3 linked regions of the Geotalea uraniireducens genome follow. Each later gene encodes a partner of the first gene's protein in a complex. Links are inferred from orthologs where the notes say so. Each region holds a gene or a part of one and is shown in the gene's direction. Other genes may lie near its edges. The genes, in order: accD, accC and QMN23_RS12680.

The links.
Region 2: the proteins of accD (region 1) and accC are in contact, whole or in part, in a solved structure (PDB 8UXZ), measured with the Escherichia coli proteins. The link is inferred for Geotalea uraniireducens from one-to-one orthologs.
Region 3: the proteins of accD (region 1) and QMN23_RS12680 are in contact, whole or in part, in a solved structure (PDB 8UXZ), measured with the Escherichia coli proteins. The link is inferred for Geotalea uraniireducens from one-to-one orthologs.

The regions. Positions count from the first base shown.
Region 1 is NZ_AP027151.1:2,976,652-2,981,059, reverse strand. The notes cover bases 1,614-4,408. They hold accD (acetyl-CoA carboxylase, carboxyltransferase subunit beta), read left to right. Parts: upstream 1,614-2,485; coding sequence 2,486-3,331; downstream 3,332-4,408. Other genes in these bases: QMN23_RS13865 (bifunctional folylpolyglutamate synthase/dihydrofolate synthase), read left to right, coding at 3,419-4,408; trpA (tryptophan synthase subunit alpha), read left to right, coding at 1,614-2,403. Outside these bases: QMN23_RS13880 (methyl-accepting chemotaxis protein), read left to right, coding at 1-1,555; more of trpA, read left to right, coding at 1,609-1,613.
Region 2 is NZ_AP027151.1:2,810,742-2,815,209, reverse strand. Bases 822-3,676 are described here. They hold accC (acetyl-CoA carboxylase biotin carboxylase subunit), read left to right. Parts: upstream 822-1,506; coding sequence 1,507-2,847; downstream 2,848-3,676. Other genes in these bases: QMN23_RS13185 (menaquinone biosynthetic enzyme MqnA/MqnD family protein), read left to right, coding at 3,364-3,676; gcvH (glycine cleavage system protein GcvH), read left to right, coding at 2,851-3,246; accB (acetyl-CoA carboxylase biotin carboxyl carrier protein), read left to right, coding at 946-1,413; QMN23_RS13205 (M24 family metallopeptidase), read left to right, coding at 822-885. In the rest of the region: more of QMN23_RS13205, read left to right, coding at 1-821; more of QMN23_RS13185, read left to right, coding at 3,677-4,209; QMN23_RS13180 (putative bifunctional diguanylate cyclase/phosphodiesterase), read left to right, coding at 4,233-4,468. UniProt on the Escherichia coli protein: This protein is a component of the acetyl coenzyme A carboxylase complex; first, biotin carboxylase catalyzes the carboxylation of the carrier protein and then the transcarboxylase transfers the carboxyl group to form malonyl-CoA.
Region 3 is NZ_AP027151.1:2,698,166-2,702,568, reverse strand. What follows is about bases 1,614-4,403. They hold QMN23_RS12680 (acetyl-CoA carboxylase carboxyltransferase subunit alpha), read left to right. Parts: upstream 1,614-2,425; coding sequence 2,426-3,382; downstream 3,383-4,403. Other genes in these bases: QMN23_RS12675 (pseudouridine synthase), read left to right, coding at 3,473-4,228; dnaE (DNA polymerase III subunit alpha), read left to right, coding at 1,614-2,331. In the rest of the region: more of dnaE, read left to right, coding at 1-1,613. UniProt on the Escherichia coli protein: Component of the acetyl coenzyme A carboxylase (ACC) complex. First, biotin carboxylase catalyzes the carboxylation of biotin on its carrier protein (BCCP) and then the CO(2) group is transferred by the carboxyltransferase to acetyl-CoA to form malonyl-CoA.

The DNA.
Region 1 (4,408 bases):
CATTATCGGTGCTGCCGTGCTGGCGATGCTCTTCGGCGGGATCGCCACCCGCAACATCATCGGCCGGGTGGACCGGATGATCAGGGCGACCAACCTGGGGGCCAAGGGCGACCTGACGGTCCGGGTAGCGATCGATTCCGCCGACGAGCTGGGCAATCTCAGCAGCGACTTCAACACCATGCTCGAAATGCTCGGCGAACTGGCCCGCAAGGTGAACCGTTCGCTGATCGAAGTGGGGCAGATTTCTGCCAACATCTTCGAAGCTTCGCGCCGGGTGATGTCGGCCGCGGAAGTCCAGGCCGGCGGCGTGTCCCTGACCTCCTCGGCGGTTACCGAGATCAATACCTCCGTCAAAGAGGTTTCCCACGGCGTCGACAGCCTCTCCCTCTCGGCGTCGGAAACCTCCTCCTCGATCCTCGAAATGGCCGCCAGCATCGAGGAAGTGGCGATGAACGTCGATTCGCTCTCCCAGGCAGTGGAAGAGGTCAGTTCGTCGGTGATGGAAATGGCGGCGTCGATCAAGCAGATCAGCAGCAGCGTGGTCAGCCTGATGGAAGTTTCGACCACCACGGCATCGTCGGTGGCGGAGATGGACAGTTCGATCAAGCAGGTCGAGAAGAACGCCTTGGAAACCGCCAGCATTTCGGAAGAGGTCCGCAAGGATGCCGAGCTCGGCAAGGCGTCGGTCGAGGCGACCATTGCCGGGATCAACGAAATCAAGCGCTCCTCCCGGATCACCTCGGAAGTGATCGAGACTCTTTCCGGCCGGGCCAACGATATCGGCGCCATCCTTTCGGTTATCGACGAGGTGGCGGAACAGACCAACCTGCTGGCCCTGAATGCCGCCATTATTGCCGCCCAGGCGGGTGAACACGGCAAAGGCTTTGCCGTGGTGGCCGACGAGATCAAGGAACTGGCAGAGCGGACCTCCAGCTCGACCCGAGAGATCGCCCAGCTGATCAAGGGGGTCCAGGATGAAACGGCCCGGGCGGTGGAGGCGATCGATCTGGCAGAGAAGAGCATTGCCGACGGCGAGACCCTGTCCCACGAGTCCGGCGAAGCGCTCAACAAGATCGTCATCGGGGTGCAGCAGGCGACCGCCCAGGTCGAGAGCATCGCCCGGGCGACTACGGAGCAGGCGAAGGGGAGCCACATGATTCGCGATGCCATGGAGCGGGTCTCCGACATGATCGGCCAGATTGCCGGCGCGACCCGGGAGCAGAGCAAGGGGAGCGACATGATCATGACCGCCGCCGAGCGGATGAAAGGGCTTACCTCCCAGGTCCGGACCTCGACCAAGGAGCAGAGCAAGGTCGGTAATTTCATTGCCCGCTCCACCGAGAACATCACCGACATGATCCTGCAGATCAAGCGGGCCTGCGACGAACAGACCCGGGGGAGCGAGCAGATCATCCGGGCGGTGGAAAACATCCAGGATTCGACGTCGACCAACCTCGGTGCCGCCAAGATGCTCGACGATTCGGTGTCGCGGCTCTCCCGGCAGCTCGACGTCCTGCAGCGCGAGATGAGCAGTTTCAAAACGGAAGAGGAATGAGACCCTAGCCGGTTCCAGATCAACCGGGACCGGCGGAAGCGAGTAGCGAGTTCATGAGCAGGATTTCTGATACCTTTGCCCGCTGTCGGGCCCAGGGAAGCAAGGCCCTGGTAACGTTCATTACCGCCGGTGATCCGAACCTGGCGGCGACCGAAGAGTTGATTCCGCTCCTGGAGCGAAACGGGGCCGACATTATCGAACTGGGGGTGCCGTTTTCCGATCCGATGGCCGATGGCCCGACCATCCAGCTCGCCTCGGAGCGGGCGCTGGCGGCCGGCACAACACTCGATAAAATTTTAGCGACAGTAAAAGCGGTACGGCGGCGCACCCAGGTGCCGATTATTCTGATGGGCTACTACAATCCGCTGCTCAACTACGGTCTGGAGCGCTTTACCAGCGATGCGGCCGCTGCCGGGGTCGACGGCGTGCTGGTGGTCGACCTGCCGCCCGAGGAAGCAGACGAGCTGCAGTCCTGTACCGACCGGCACGGTCTCGATCTGATCTTCCTCCTGACCCCCACCTCGGATGCTGCCCGCCTCCGGAAGGTGACCCGCCGGGCCCGCGGCTTCATCTATTACGTTTCGGTTACCGGGGTTACCGGGGCGCGGCGTGACGTCGAACGGTCGATCGGGGCCAATGTGGCGGCCATTAAGGCCCAGACGGCGGTGCCGGTGGTCGTCGGCTTCGGCGTCTCCACTCCCGAACAGGCGGCGGAAGTCGCCGCCGCCGGTGACGGGGTAGTGGTCGGCAGCGCAATTGTCAAGCTGTTCGAGCAGCACCGCGATACGGCCCTTCAGTCGGCCGTGGGAGAGTTCACCGCCGGTCTGAAACGGGCAATTGCAAATTGACTTTCCGGTGGTTTTCTGTTAACAGGTTTCTTTATTTTTGCTAAAAAGTCCGGGGCGATGGCGGCCCCGAGGGAGCTATCAGATGGCGTGGTTCAAAAGGGATAAGGCCCCGTTGGCGACAGACAAAAAGGTTAAGGTACCGGAAGGGCTCTGGACCAAATGCCTGAGCTGCAAGGAAGCGCTCGTCACGAAAGATTTGGAGCGCAATCTCAATGTCTGTCCCAAGTGCAACCACCATTACCGGATCTCGGCCCGGCAGCGGATCGACTTGCTGCTCGATGCGGGGAGCTTTGTGGAATACGACGCTACGATGGTTTCGGTGGATGTCCTTGAGTTCAAGGATTCCAAGAGTTATCAGGAGCGGATCCAGGCCGCCCTCGCCAAAGGGGGGGCAAAGGATGCGGTCATCTGTGGCGCCGGGGCTATTGAGGCCATCCCGGTACAACTGGCGGTCTTCGACTTCTCCTTCATGGGGGGGAGCATGGGGAGCGTGGTTGGCGAGAAGATCACCCGGGCGATCGAGCGGGGCGTTGCCGCCCACACCCCGGTAATTGTCGTTTCCGCTTCCGGCGGCGCCCGGATGCAGGAGAGCATCCTGTCGCTGATGCAGATGGCCAAGACCTCGGCGGCGCTGGCCAAGCTGAGGGAGCAGGGGCTTCCCTTTATTTCGGTGTTGACCGACCCGACGACCGGCGGCGTTACCGCCAGTTTCGCCATGCTCGGCGACATTAATATCGCCGAGCCGAAGGCGCTGATTGGCTTCGCCGGCCCCCGGGTCATCGAGCAGACGATCCGCCAGAAACTTCCCGAGGGGTTCCAGCGTGCCGAATACCTCCTCGATCACGGCATGGTCGACCTGATCGTCGAACGGAAGGATATGCGCGCCACCCTGGCCCGGGTGCTGGGAATGCTCTATCGTCCCCAATAACGGCGATAGCGGGGCGGCGCCGGTTGCCGCCCCCTCCCTCAAATCGGTGGACTTTCCCCCCTTCTTCCCCTATAATTCCCGCCTGTCATGACCTATGAAGAGATTCTGGCACACATATACGGCCTGAGGCGTTTCGGCATCAGGCCGGGTCTGGCACGGATCTCTGCACTGTTACAACAACTCGGCAATCCCCAGGAATCGTTTGCGGTCATTCACGTGGTCGGGACCAACGGCAAAGGGTCGACGGCGGCTTTTCTCGCCTCCCTGCTGACTGCGGGCGGTTATCGTACCGGGCTGTTTACCTCGCCCCATCTGATCAGTTTTACCGAACGGTTCCGTCTCGACGGTACCGAGATCGCTGAAGAGCGGGCCGGTCGGTTGGCCGAGCGAGTACTCGCCGCTGCCCCACCGGGCACCACCTTTTTCGAAGTGGTTACCGCTCTGGCGCTGCTCTGGTTTGCCGAAGCCGGGGTGGCGGTGGCCGTCGTCGAAGCCGGCATGGGGGGCGGTCACGATGCCACCAGCGCGGCGAACGGCCTCATGACGGTGATCACGCCCATCGCCCTCGATCATTGCGAGTGGCTCGGCGCCAGCCTGCCCGCGATTGCCCGGGAAAAAGGGGCGATCATCAAGCCGGGAACGCCGGTGGTGCTGTCGCGCCAGCCGGAAGCGGTCAGCGCGGTCCTTGCCGAACAGTGCCGGCGCGGAGGGAATTCCCTGGTGCGACTCGACAACGATTTTTCCGCCGCCTGGCACGAGGACGGTACTCTCGCTTATCATGGGCTGGCGCGGACGTTGTCCGGTTTGCGGCCGGGGATCGGCGGTCGCTACCAGGCGGACAATGCCGCCACTGCGCTGGCGGCGGCGGAATCGCTCGGCCACTGCGGTTTTCCCCTGCCGGAGACGGCATTCGGCGACGGGCTGGCGGCGGCCCGCTGGCCAGGACGGATGGAACTGTTTCCCGGGCCGCCCCGCATCCTGCTCGATGGCGCCCACAACCCCGCCGGTGCCGCTGCCCTGGCCGCCTCGCTCGGCGGGCTGTCCCGCAGCCGGCTGTTCATGGTGCTCGGGGTGATG
Region 2 (4,468 bases), 170 kb from region 1 along the record:
GCCCTGGAGGTAGGCGCTTGCCAGACGCGGCAATATCGAGTGAAACTCGATGGCGTGGTCGAATTGCTAAGCGAACGGGGCTTCCGGCGGGTCGGTTTCGAATCAGAGCACTTGACCGTGGCAACACTGCATTCCCTGGTTGGCAAGCTGCCGGGCATCGATTTTGTGCCGATCGGGGAAGAATTGTCGCTGCTCAGGGTTGTCAAGTCGGCTGCTGAACTCGATCTGCTCGCCGATGCCGCCCGGATTGCTTCCGAGGCCCTGCTCGCCTCCCTGACATATCTGGCGCCGGGAGTCAGCGAGTGCGATTTTGCGCGGGAACTCGAATTTGCCATGCGCCGGGCCGGCGGGGACGAAAAGTCCTTCGATTTTATTGTAGCATCAGGTGAACGGGGGGCGCTTCCTCACGGTCGGGCGAGCGGGAAAATCGTGGCGACCGGGGAACTGGTGACCATCGATTACGGCACGGTTTTCAACGGTTACCATTCGGATGAAACAGTAACGGTGGCAGTTGGCGAGCCCGACAATCGGCAGCGTGAGATATATGCACTGGTCAAGGAAGCTCATGATCGGGCTCTGGCGGCGGTGCGGCCGGGAGTCGAACTGCGGCTGCTTGACCAACTCGCTCGGGATACTATTGCTGAACGGGGATATGGCGACTATTTCGGTCACGGGCTCGGCCATGGCGTCGGCCTGGAGGTCCACGAAAAGCCAGTTGTTTCTCCGCGCAGCGAGGGCATTGCCGAACAGGGGATGGTCTTCACCATTGAACCCGGGATCTATATCCCCGGCTGGGGTGGTGTGAGGATTGAGGATACTGTGGTAGTGACAGCCGACGGTTATCGTTTGCTGACGAAGGTTCCCAAGGACCTGTTAATAGTGTAATATGGGCGCGGCCCATTTTGCCGGGGCGATGTCTCGGAACGACCACTAAAGGAGAAATGTATGGATATTAAGGATCTTAAATCGTTGATAAAGATGGTAACCGAAACGGATATCACCGAATTCGAACTTGAGGCGGCCGAGGAGAAGGTCCGTATCAAGCGGGGCAATGCGGCGGCGGTGGTTAATTATCAACCTGCGCCGACCCTTGCCATCCCTCCCCAGATCATGCCGCAGGTCGCGCCGGCGGCCCCGGCTGCCGAGGCTCCGGCACCGGCCCCTCCTGCTAAAGGGAAAGAGATCGTTTCGCCGATCGTCGGGACCTTTTATCGGGCGCCGGCTCCCGATGCGGCGCCGTACGTCGAGGTTGGCCAGACCGTCGAAAAGGGGCAGGTCTTGTGCATCGTCGAGGCGATGAAGCTGATGAATGAGATCGAAGCGGAGTTCCGCTGTAAGATCGTTGAGATTTGCAAGGAAAACGCCCAGCCGGTCGAATTCGGCGAACCGCTCTTCGTGGTGGAGCCGCTCTAATCGGTCTGGAGCCCGTTGCCGGAGGCTCGCGGCTTTTTTGCCGCGGCTATCCGCTCCCATCTATGCCGTTCAATCAATACTACGGAGAGTTCAATGTTTCATAAAGTTCTCATTGCCAACCGCGGAGAGATTGCCCTTCGGGTTATCCGGGCCTGCAAGGAACTCGGAATCAAGACCGTGGCAGTCTATTCCCTGGCCGACAAGGAGTCCCTCCACGTCAAGCTGGCCGACGAAAGCGTCTGTATCGGGCCGGCGCCGAGCCTGCAAAGCTATCTCAATATCAACGCCATTATCAGTGCCGCCGAACTGACCGATGCCGAGGCGATCCATCCCGGCTATGGCTTTCTGTCGGAAAATGCCGCTTTTGCCGAAATCTGCGAAAACTGCGGGATTACCTTCATTGGCCCGTCGTCGGAGAGTATGCGGATCATGGGGGATAAGATCAGTGCGCGCCAAGCGGTGATCAAAGAAGACGTGCCGATCCTTCCCGGTACCAAGGAGGGGGTCAACGACGTCAATGATGCAATCCGGATAGCCAAGGAGATCGGCTACCCGGTGATCATCAAGGCTACGGCCGGCGGCGGCGGTCGAGGGATGAAAATCGTCCATTCGCCGGCAACCCTGCCCAACGCCTTTGCTACGGCCCGGGCGGAAGCGCAGGCCGGATTCGGCAATCCTGAAGTCTACATCGAGAAATATTGTGAGTGTCCCCGTCACGTCGAAATTCAGATTATGGCTGACAAACACGGCAATGTCATTCATCTCGGCGAACGTGACTGCTCGATTCAGCGCCGTCACCAGAAGATCATCGAAGAGGCGCCGTCGCCGGTCAGTACTCCGGCGTTGCGCAAGGCGATGGGCGAGGCCGCCGTCAGGGCCGCCAAGGCGGTGGGGTACAACAGCGTCGGCACTATCGAGTTTCTGGTCGACAAAACCGGCAACTTCTACTTTATGGAGATGAACACCCGCGTCCAGGTGGAGCACCCGGTTACGGAGATGGTGACCGGCATCGACATCGTGCGCGAGCAGATCCGTTCCGCCGCCGGTTTGAAGCTCCGCTACAAACAGAGCGATATCAAGATTCAGGGTCATGCTATCGAATGTCGGATCAATGCTGAAGACCCGGTCAAATTCACCCCTTCACCGGGGCGGATTGACGGTTATCACACCCCCGGTGGCCTGGGAGTGCGGATCGATTCGTTCGTCTATGACCAATATATGGTCGTTCCCCACTATGATTCGCTGATCGCCAAGCTGATCGTTCATGCCGAAACCCGTGAAGACGCTATCAAACGGATGGCTCGCGCTCTCGACGAGTACATCATCGGCGGTATCAAGACGACGATTCCTTTTCACAAGCGGATCATGGCAAACAAGGATTTCATCGAGGGAGATATCGATACCGGTTTTCTGGAAAGGATCGTTTTGGAGTAGGCCATGGATTTTCCTGAAGAACTCAAGTACAGCAAAGAGCATGTCTGGGTACGGGTCGAGGGGGAACGAGCGGTGGTCGGGATTACCGACTACGCTCAGGAAAGTCTCGGTCTGATCAGTGCGGTCGAGTTGCCATCGGTCGGTGACGAACTGGAGCAGGATGATTCATTCGGCTCGGTGGAGGCGCGAAAAGCGTTGGCCGAATTGTATGCACCCTTGAGCGGCGAGGTTCTCGAAGTTAACGAAGAACTCGAATCTTCTCCTGAGATCATGAATGACGATCCTTACGACGGTGGCTGGATAGCTGTCGTCGCCCTTCGCGACCCCGAAGAACTCAAGTCGTTGATGTCGGCAGACGATTACGCCGAAAGCGTAACCGAAACAGAAGAAGAAGAGTGACTCCGCCCTGTGGCGGCTAAGAAAGAAGAAGGCGGGACGGTAGTCTCGCCTTTGTTTTGCCTTCAATTTCCGGGGAAGTGACCGGTCGGCCTTGGCCCCGCGATTTCTGGAGTTGCCATGACTATTACCATCGGCCAGATCGAGTATGCCAATTGTACGCCCATTTTCACGGTATTGCACCGCCATTTCACCTGCTCCGGCTATCGTTTTGTCCGGGGCGTACCCGCAGCCCTCAACAAACTGCTTGCTTCCGGAGACATTGACGTTTCTCCTTCATCGTCGATTGAATATGCGAAGTACCCCGACCGCTACCTCATTCTGCCGGAGCTGTCGATCAGCGCCATCGGTGCGGTGAAGAGTGTGCTGCTCTTCTCGAGGGTACCGCTAACGGAACTCAGCGGCGCGACCATCGGCATGACCACCGAATCTGACACTTCGGTTAACCTGCTGAAGATTATCCTCGGCAAATTCCATGGCTTTACCAACCGTTTCGAAAGAACCGATCTCGCTCTGCAGCCAGCATTGGAAGCCTTTCCGGCTCTCCTCCTGATCGGCGATAACGCCCTGAAAGAATCCCTGACCACCACCGATCTGCTGGTCTATGACCTCGGCGAGCTATGGCGGCATTTCACGGGTCTGCCGTTCGTTTTTGCCCTCTGGCTGATTCGGCGGGCAACGGTTCGGGAACGGCCGGAAGCAGTACGTCAATTGAGCGCCGAGCTGATTAGCGCCCAAAGGATCGCCTATGACTCGTATCCCGAGATTGCGGCCGAGTCACCGGAACGCTCGTGGTGTCAGCAAGATGTGCTCGTCGATTACTGGCAGACGATTTCTTACGACCTGACCGCGGCACATCTGGATGGCCTGAAATCGTTTTACCGTTTTGCCGCGGAACTTGGCCTGGTGGCGACAGCTCCCGAGATCAGCCTGTATGGTGGCAGTGTGGCATGTGATTTGCTGTAACTTTTACTATGACTCAGGGCCCTATGGTGAATTCGAACTGGTTTAATGCCCTTTCCAAGCGGTTGTGGCAGGTCCGGGATGGCCTCAAGACCGCCGATTATGAACAGCATGAGGAACTTCAGGCGCGAATCTCGCTGGTGGTGAAGACCCGCTGGTTCCTGCTCGCTCTGATCGCCGCATATTGCCTCTTTGCCGGAAGTTCTTATTATTTCAGCCGGTTCGGTCTCTTTTTGTCCCGGTCACAGACCTTCTTCCTGTT
Region 3 (4,403 bases), 280 kb from region 1 along the record:
GCCATCCGGATCACCGACCTCGATCCGCTCCCCTACAACCTCCTCTTCGAACGCTTCCTCAACCCGGAACGGATCTCGATGCCCGATATCGACGTCGACTTCTGCCAGGACCGGCGCGAGGAGGTGATCCAGTATGTCACCGAGCGCTACGGCCGCGACAAGGTCTGCCAGATCATCACTTTCGGGACCATGTCGGCCCGGGCGGTGATCCGCGACGTCGGTCGGGCGCTCGATATGGCCTACGGCGACGTCGACAAGATCGCCAAACTGGTGCCGGAGGTGCTCGGCATCTCCCTGGAAAAGGCCCTTCAGCAGGAACCGAAGCTGACGGAGCTGGCTAACGCCGAGCCGCGGGTCAAGGAGCTGCTCGACATCGCCATCTGTCTCGAAGGCCTGGCGCGCCACGCCTCCACCCATGCCGCCGGGGTGGTGGTGGCCCCCGACGTGCTCGAAGAGTTCTGTCCGGTCTACAAGGACCAGAAGAGCGGCTCGCTCACTACCCAGTACTCGATGAAGTACGTCGAGAAGATCGGCCTGGTCAAGTTCGACTTCCTCGGGCTGAAGAACCTGACCGTCATTCACAACGCCGTCCGGCTGATCCGCGTCGGCAAAGACCCGAACTTCGACATCGCCGCCCTGCGCGACGACGACGAGGAGAGCTACAAGCTGCTCCAGGCGGGGAACACCACCGGGGTCTTCCAGCTCGAATCGTCGGGGATGAAGGAACTGCTCACCAAGCTCAAGCCCTCCTGCTTTGAGGATATCATCGCCGTCTGCGCCCTCTACCGGCCGGGGCCGCTCGGCTCCGGGATGGTCGACGACTTCATCGACCGCAAGCACGGCCGGAAAAAGGTGGTCTACGACCTGCCACAGCTGGAGCCGATCCTCAAGGATACCTACGGGGTCATCGTCTACCAGGAACAGGTCATGCAGATCGCCCGGACCCTGGCCGGCTACTCCCTCGGCGGCGCCGACCTGCTCCGCCGCGCCATGGGGAAAAAGGATCCGGCGGAGATGGCCAAGCAGCGCGACATCTTCATGGCCGGCGCCGAAAAGAACCGGATCGACCTGCAGAAGGCCGGAGCGATCTTCGACCTGATGGCCAAGTTTGCCGAGTACGGCTTCAACAAGTCCCATTCGGCCGCCTACGCCCTGGTCGCCTACCAGACCGCCTACCTGAAGGCCCACTATCCGGTGGAGTTCCTGGCGGCACTCCTCACCGAGGACATGGGGAACAGCGACAAGGTGGTCAAGAACATCGCCGACTGCCGGGAGATGGGGATCGAGGTCCTGCCGCCCGACATCAATGCCTCCGACCTGTCGTTCCGGGTCCTCGGCAACTCGATCCGCTTCGGTCTCGGGGCGGTCAAGAATGTCGGCGAATCGGCCATCGAGGCGATCATCGAGGCCCGCGGCGACGGACCGTTCAAGGAGATGTTCGACTTCTGCGAGCGGGTCGATCTGCGCAAGGTCAACAAACGGGTGGTCGAGTCGCTGATCAAGTGCGGCGCCTTCGATTCCACTGGCGGCCGGCGGGCCCAGCTGATGGCGGCCCTTGAGGACGCCATGGCGATCGGCCAGAAGATACAGCAGGAGAAGGAGAGCGCGCAGGTGTCGCTGTTCGGCACCGAGGAGATCGTTCGGAGCAACGGCAACGGCAGGGGAGGGCACCAGCTCCCCGAGATCCCCGAATGGGATGACAAGCTGCTGCTCAACCTGGAGAAGGAGGCGCTCGGCTTCTTTATTACCGGCCATCCGCTCGGGCGCTACGAGTCGGAGATCAAGCGCTTTGCCTCCACCGATACGGCGTCGCTGGACGAGCTGTCCGACAAGGCCGAGATCAGGCTCTGCGGGGTGGTTGCCGGTCTCAAGGAGATCATGACCAAAAAAGGGGACCGGATGGCCTTCGCCACCCTGGAGGACCTGGTCGGTTCCGTGGAGGTGGTGGTCTTTGCCGACGTCTATGCCCGGGTCGTCGAATTCCTCAAGTCCGACGATCCGCTGCTGGTCAGCGGCACCCTCGACAGAGGGGAAAAGAGCATCAAGATCATGGCGAACGACGTCGTGCCGCTCCGGGAGGTTTGCGCCCGGGAAACCAAGCGGGTGATCTTCGCCCTTTCCGGGACCGGCCTCGAACGGTCGCAGCTGCTGACCCTGCGGGAGATCATCGGCCGCCATCCCGGCAGTTGCCGGCCGGTGCTGACCATTAATATCCCGAGCCAGTGCCGGGCGACCATCGCGCTGCCCGACTCCTACCGGGTGGCCGCCAGCGAGGAACTGTCGCAGGAAGTCAAAAATCTGTTCGGCTATCATGCCGTTTCGTTCGAATAGTGCGCAGCGTCGGTACCGTCTCGCAGCCCTGTCCGCCGTCCGCCGTTCTGCACCTCAACCTGGAGTGAAATTTTCGCACAAGGAGCTTTGATACATGGCTGCACACTACTCTCTCGATTTTGAAAAACCGGTGGAGGAGCTGGAGAAGAAGATCCAGGAACTGGCCGCCATCGCCGGCGACAATGAAGCGTTGAGCACCGAGGTCGCCAAGCTGGAAGAGAAGGTGGACCAGATGCGGGAAGTGGTCTTCGCCAATCTCTCCCGCTGGCAGATGACCCAGGTGGCCCGCCACATCAACCGTCCCTTCACCTTGGACTATCTGAAGCTGATCTTTACCGAATTCACCGAGCTGCACGGCGACCGTCAGTTCGGCGATGACCATGCCATCGTCGGCGGCCTGGCCAAGCTCGACGGCGAGCCGGTGATGGTCATCGGCCACCAGAAGGGGCGGGACACCAAGGAAAAGGTTTACCGCAATTTCGGCATGCCCAACCCGGAAGGGTACCGTAAGGCGCTGCGGCTGATGGAGATGGCTGAGCGGTTCCGGCTGCCGATCATCACCTTCGTCGATACTCCCGGTGCTTACCCCGGCATTGGTGCCGAAGAGCGGGGCCAGGCCGAAGCGATCGCTCGCAACCTGCGGGAGATGGCCCGCCTGACCGTGCCGATCATCGTCGTTATCACCGGCGAAGGGGGGTCCGGCGGGGCGCTGGCCATTGCCGTAGGCGACCGGATCTTGATGCTCGAGTATTCGATCTATGCGGTTATCTCGCCCGAAGGATGTGCGGCCATTCTCTGGTCGGACGGCACCAAGGGGGAGCAGGCGGCCGAAGCGCTGAAGCTCACCGCCCCGGACCTCAAGGAACTGAACGTCATCGACGACATCGTCAAGGAGCCGCTCGGCGGCGCCCATCGCAACCACGAGGCGATGGCCGCGTCGCTGCATGAGGCGCTGTCCCGGCATCTCAAGGAGTTGCGGGCGCTGCCGGTGGAACAGCTGGTCGAGGAGCGCTACAACAAGTTTCGCGCCATGTCCCGCTTTGCCGAGTAGCGGCGGGAATTGCATCGGGAAGGGCTAACGGCCGGGCCGGGCGGATTTCGTCCCTCAAGGTTGTTAGCCCTTCTTCTTTTTCGAGGTGATATGGAAGAGCGATTGCAGAAAATTCTCTCCCAAGGGGGGGTCGCGTCGCGCCGTGAAGCGGAGCGGCTGATCAGTGCCGGGCGGGTAGCGGTCAACGGGGAAGTGGTCACCGAGCTGGGGAGCAAGGCCGATCCGGCCAAGGACCGGATCACCCTGGACGGCAAGCCGGTGTCGGTCGGCGGCACCCGTTACTATATCCTGCTCAACAAGCCGGTCGGTTATGTCACTACCCTCAAGGATCCGGGGGGGCGGCCGATCGTCACCGACCTCCTCAAGGGGGTCGGGGCACGGGTGTTTCCGGTCGGCCGGCTCGACTACAATACCGAAGGGCTGCTGCTGTTGACCAACGATGGCGAGTGGGCCAACCGACTGGCTCACCCGCGTCATGAAGTCGACAAGGAATACCTGGTCCGGGTCCGGGGGCGGGTGAACCCCGAACAGCTTCAGCGGCTTTCCGGCGGGCTCGAACTCGACGACGGCCCGACCGCCCCCGCCCAGGTACGTTCCCAGCGGGAGAGCGACAATAATACCTGGCTGTCGATTACCATCCACGAAGGACGCTACCGGCAGGTGCGGCGGATGTGCGAGGCGGTGGGGCTGACGGTAGTCCGGCTGCGGCGGATTCGGTACGGCGCTCTCAAGCTGGGAGAACTCAAGCCGGGGGAGTTTCGGTTGCTGACCGGCGCCGAAGTGGCGGAGCTCGTCCGGCCATGCGGGGACGGGCGCGGCCGGCCGGTCCGGCCGGTCAGACGTTGACATGGGGCAGAATGACCCGGTTGAAAGGGAGGGACATTCTGCCCTTTTTTCGAGCGGCGGCTACCGGTTTTGCGGCAGCGTCCGGCAACAAGCTGCACGGTCATCGAGGAGTGAAGGCCGGTGGAGTGGCTTCCTGCACGATCTTGGCCGGTATTTGTGCTTCTCATTAAAATAG